2 regions of the Lysinibacillus telephonicus genome follow, and region 1 is predicted to be linked to the other one. Evidence: riboswitches for the same ligand, from Rfam matches in the RefSeq annotation. Region 1 holds a riboswitch; the other holds the start of a gene.
The links. A riboswitch is a leader RNA that binds a small molecule or an ion and turns the genes downstream of it on or off. The one in region 1 is predicted to bind cobalamin.
Positions count from the first base shown of each region.

Region 2: another riboswitch for cobalamin. It lies ahead of cobJ (precorrin-3B C(17)-methyltransferase); the one in region 1 lies ahead of MKY04_RS13200 (glutaredoxin family protein).

Region 1 is NZ_CP155468.1:2,734,370-2,736,845, reverse strand. Features, by position in the region: gene MKY04_RS13205 (hypothetical protein) at 1-499, shown strand, start outside; cobalamin riboswitch at 572-754, shown strand; gene MKY04_RS13200 (glutaredoxin family protein) at 886-1,116, shown strand; gene nrdI (class Ib ribonucleoside-diphosphate reductase assembly flavoprotein NrdI) at 1,113-1,481, shown strand; gene nrdE (class 1b ribonucleoside-diphosphate reductase subunit alpha) at 1,484-2,476, shown strand, end outside.
Region 2 is NZ_CP155468.1:300,745-303,220, reverse strand. Features, by position in the region: gene cobK (precorrin-6A reductase) at 1-15, opposite strand, end outside; gene cobJ (precorrin-3B C(17)-methyltransferase) at 26-1,684, opposite strand; cobalamin riboswitch at 1,860-2,037, opposite strand; gene rhaS (rhamnose ABC transporter substrate-binding protein) at 2,411-2,476, opposite strand, start outside.

The sequences.
Region 1 (2,476 bases):
AAACTTTACAGGTGATGCTGCATGGAGTGATTATGAGAAGGGAATTCAACAAGTATTTGAGGAAATTGGGGAGAACTTGCCGCCTATAAAAGGCTCAACTGAGTCTAATTTTGAATCAATGCAATCAGCCTTAAGCATTATGATGATTGGAAAAGTTGCATTTGAAGTGAGTACAAATCATCTCTATCACTGGTTTGTAGTAGGGAAGCCATTAGTAGGTCAAGAGGTAGTGGAGCAAGCACAGCATGTAGCTAAGTTGCACGAGTTATATAAACTATTAAAATTAGGTATTGCAAAACAAATATGGCCAGTTGGATCAAAAGGTATCGCTGCAGAATGTGAAAGAATTTTCGAAGGAAAACATTTCTCCTGTAAGTTGCCTTTAGAGAAGACAAGTGGACCTTCAACCTCTGTAATCGTCGCCGTAGATAAAGAACAAGTTCATCTATTCAAAGAAATAATGACTGTACATTATGAAGCAATCCATATAAAACTCTAATATTTATATGAAATGCTAGTTTTTTCTTGTTAAGTTTAATTCAATATGATAATATGATGACATATACAATATATAGTGTTTTGTTTATATTGGTTCTACTATATGTAGATTAAAAGGGAAATCAGTGAAAATCTGATGCTGTCCCCGCAACTGTAAATGTGAACGAAAGTCGGATACCACTGTGCTGCCAGCATGGGAAGGTGATGAGTAGGAAGAAGCATAAGCCAGGAGACCTGCCAAATAAACAAATTCTACATTTCTTCGGGGACTGGGAAATGGAGGCAAGCTGGGTATAAATAGTACCCGTCTGTTTCCGTTTACATAAAAAGCTATCCCTAGTCAATTAGGGGTAGCTTTTCTATTTATATAAGAAAGGGAGAACATAGATGAAATTATATACAAAAACAATTTGTCCTAAATGCATGTTAATGAAATTCGAACTAAATAAAGCTGGTTTTGAAGGGGATTATGAAATCATTAATATCGAACAAAACGAGCAAGCTAAAAATAAATTAGTAGAAGCTGGTATTCTATCAGTTCCAGTATTAGAGATTAATGGACGACTAATTCAAGACATAACTGAAATGAAAGATGCCATCAGCAGGATTTTAGTATGATAGCATTCGCAAGTCGAACAGGCAATGTTAGGTATATTATAAGTAAATTAGGTTTGCCCAACATTGAAATTTCACAAGGGTTAGTAGTCAATCAACCTTTTTTGCTTTTTACCTATACAGATGGGTTAGGTCAAACACCTAATATTGTTGAACAGTTTCTTTTACATAATTCTCAATTGTGTAAAGGAGTTATCGCAAGTGGGAATTCAAATTTTGGACAAGCAGTCTTTTGTAAACCAGCAAATACAATTAGTGAAAAGTATAATATACCAATTGTACGAAAAATTGAATTGCGGGGATTCCAAAGTGATTATGATGCAATAATTGAATTCTATAACAAAGTTATTGGATTGGTGGGAGTTTAGAAATGAATGAATACTTAAACTTGAACAATAAAGTTTTAAATACGTATAGCACTACAGGCGTGCTAGATTTAGAGCAAGATAGAGAAGCTACCCGCAAATATTTCTTGCATAGCATCAATGTGCGAATGCACAACTTTAATGATTTAGAAGAAAAAATAAACTATTTAATTAATGAAGGCTATTATGAAAAAGAATTCCTAAGCTTATATACGATGGATTTTATTAAAAAAATATATAAAATCGCTTATTCATATAAATTCCGTTTTCCTTCCTTTATGAGTGCAAGTAAATTCTATGAGGGGTATGCGCTGAAAAGCCGCGATGGAAAGGAAATTCTTGAGAGATATGAGGATCGAATTGCAATTATTGCACTTTATCTTGCACAAGGTGATACAAATTTAGCAGAAAGTGCTGTTCGCCATATGATGGAAGCCTACCAACCAGCAACTCCAACTGCTTTAAATAGCGGAAAGAAAGCTCGAGGAGAATTAGTAAGCTGCTTCAAGCTTTCAATGGATGATTCAATGAATTCCATTGCAGAAAATATCGGCTATTGCTTAGAATTATCTCGGCTAGGAGGAGGGGTAGGAACATTACTTACAGACATAAGACCTTTAGGAGATCCTATTAAAGGCATATTAAACCGTGCAAGCGGCGTTATGCCAGTTGCAAAGTTACTTGAAAATGCATTTTCTTATTCTAATCAGCTCGGTCAACGTAATGGCTCAGGTGTTGTCTATTTAAATATTTTCCATGCAGATATTGAAGAATTTATTTCCTCAAAAAAGCCGAATGCAGATGAAAAAATTCGACTAGCTACTCTCTCAACCGGCATTATTATCCCTGATATTTTCTTCGGGTTAATGAGAAAAAATGAAGATATTGTATTGTTTAGCCCTTATGATATTTACAAAGAATATGGACTGCGAATGTCAGAAATTAGCATGACAGAAATGTATTACGAGCTATTAGATAACCCAAATATTCGTAAATTG
Region 2 (2,476 bases), 2.2 Mb from region 1:
TAAAAATAAGATCATCGCTAACCTCCTAATCACCGCATGGAGCCGGCTCAATTTTTATCTTGCTACCCATCTCTTGGTATTCGAAGTTCAAAATCTTCTTCACCCGTTTAAAATATTTAAATAATCGTTCGTTAGGATGGGCATTTTGTTTATATTCATTAATAATGTCTGTAATTAGCGGTAATAATTGTTCTGGTTCCAACCCCTCTACAACAGGCTGTGCAGCGTGTGCAGTCCGTCCAACTGGTTTAGCTCCTAGGAAAATATCAAACTTGTTTTTTCGATACACAATTCCGATATCATCGAAAACTGCACGGTAACAGGCCATCCCACAACCATTAAAGCCAATGTTTAATTGTTTTGGTAGATTCATGCCGCCAAATTTTTCTTGAAGCGCCTCTGCATATGGAATTGAATCGGCCTTTTCTCCGTAGCAGAAATCACACGCTTTAATGTTTGCAACATCTCCTATTGGAGCAATTAAAAACCCAACTGATTGCAGCTTATCGGTAATCGCTGTCGGATCAGTAGTAGGAATTTTTAGGTGAATTTGATGTTCAGGTGTATACTCCATTGTCCCTTCTTCACCAACAATATCAGCGAGTGTTCGCATCTGTTCCGGGGTAAAGAATTTATTTGCTACTCCTGGACTTACTGCAACTTCAAAAATCGACTCAATCGCCTGTTGTACAATTTTTTTCTCCTGTACTGCTGTCGATGAACTACCTTTTGTTAAGAGTGAAACTGCTAATTGAGCCATTTCCAGTGAAGATTTTTTCGGTTGCTGAATTGATTTTTCTTTAGGCTTCCTTTCAATACGCTCATACCCCGATGGTGCCTCTCCTGTTTCCTGATCCATTGCCCAAGGCTCTGCCTCTTTTTTCAAGCGTTGATGTGGGCGCAATGCCTGCTTTTCCTCACCCAGTGTATATTTTCTTTGGTAGCCCCGAGGAGTAATCATTTTATTGTCATAAAAGAAGGTTGTTGAATTTCCAACAATAACTGTAGTTAACATGCCGATATCATGATCCAACATTTCTGCCAACGTTGTTATAACAATATTTTGACGGTCGCGATAAGCACTTTTTACTAGTCCAACAGGTGTATCAGGAGATCGATACTCTAGTAAAATTCTCTGCGCTTCAACTATTTGTCTTGTTCTTCTACCACTTTTCGGGTTGTAAAATGCAATAACAAAATCAGCCATGGCAGCGGCTTCAATTCTTTTTTCAATCAATTTCCAAGGTGTTAAATGATCGCTTAGACTTATCGTGCAAGAGTCATGCATAATTGGTGCACCTAGTAAACTAGCACAGGAATTAATAGCTGAAATTCCAGGAACAATTTCAACCTCAATCCCTTCCTTTTCTGTCCATCCAAGCTCAATTAAAACTTCATACACAAGCCCTGCCATTCCATATACGCCTGCATCACCGCTGGAAATAACAGATACGATTTTTCCGGCTTCTGCTTGTTTAACTGCTTCCTGTGCCCGAGAAACCTCTTCAGTCATTCCGGTGCTAATAATTGATTTAGCTGTAACAAGATGTTCAATAAGCTCGACATATGTTTTGTAGCCGATGATAAATTCACTTTGCTGCAAAGCGTCTATTGCCCGTTTTGTAATATGTTCATAATCCCCTGGACCAAAACCAACAACGAAAATTTTCCCTTTTTGCAATATGATTCCTCCTTAAAATCCATATATTAAATACGTCTCTTTACCATCTCTTAAAGAAGGTATCTTAATAGAAAAAGGCCTTTACTCTCGGAAGGGAGTAAAGGCCTGATCATTCATATAAGAACAAACAAAAATAGTATAGTATACTACTTTACCTAAACTTCTCCCTCCGAAAAGTTTGATTAAACGTTATCAAGCAGGTTTCCTGACTTAAGCTTCGTTTTACTCTCACACCTTCCCAAATTTATGGTGGCATTGTGATTTCATCAGCAATTACAGTAGCGGGGGCTGTACCAGATTTGCACTGGTTTCCCTTTTACCTCGAAAAATCGAGCACTTAATAACCTATTTAGTTGTAAAATAATAGTATGAATTAAAAATATCATATTACAATTATAATAAAAAGAATAATTATCTATTTTTTAAAAAATATAGAAAAATGGAAATCTTAATACTGCACTGCAGTACAGCGCTATCAAATGAATTTTTTTGTAAATGATGACTAATCCTAAAATGAAAAAGTATGCAATTCCTATGCGTTCTCTCAAGCTATAAATTAGAGTTATCCCCAAACGTCCCCAAATAAATAGTAAAAATTTCTACCTATAATAAAGAAAAAGCTGCTCATTTTCAAAGGTAAAAATGAGCAGGTTCTTATTGACTATTTCATATTATTAGTGTAGTAAGCTTTTAAGAAAACAGAGATTTTTACCACACATTATCTTTTAATTAATATACATCTTTCCATTCGCTAATATTTGAAGAATCAAATTTAAATGGATCCCCAAGCATAAT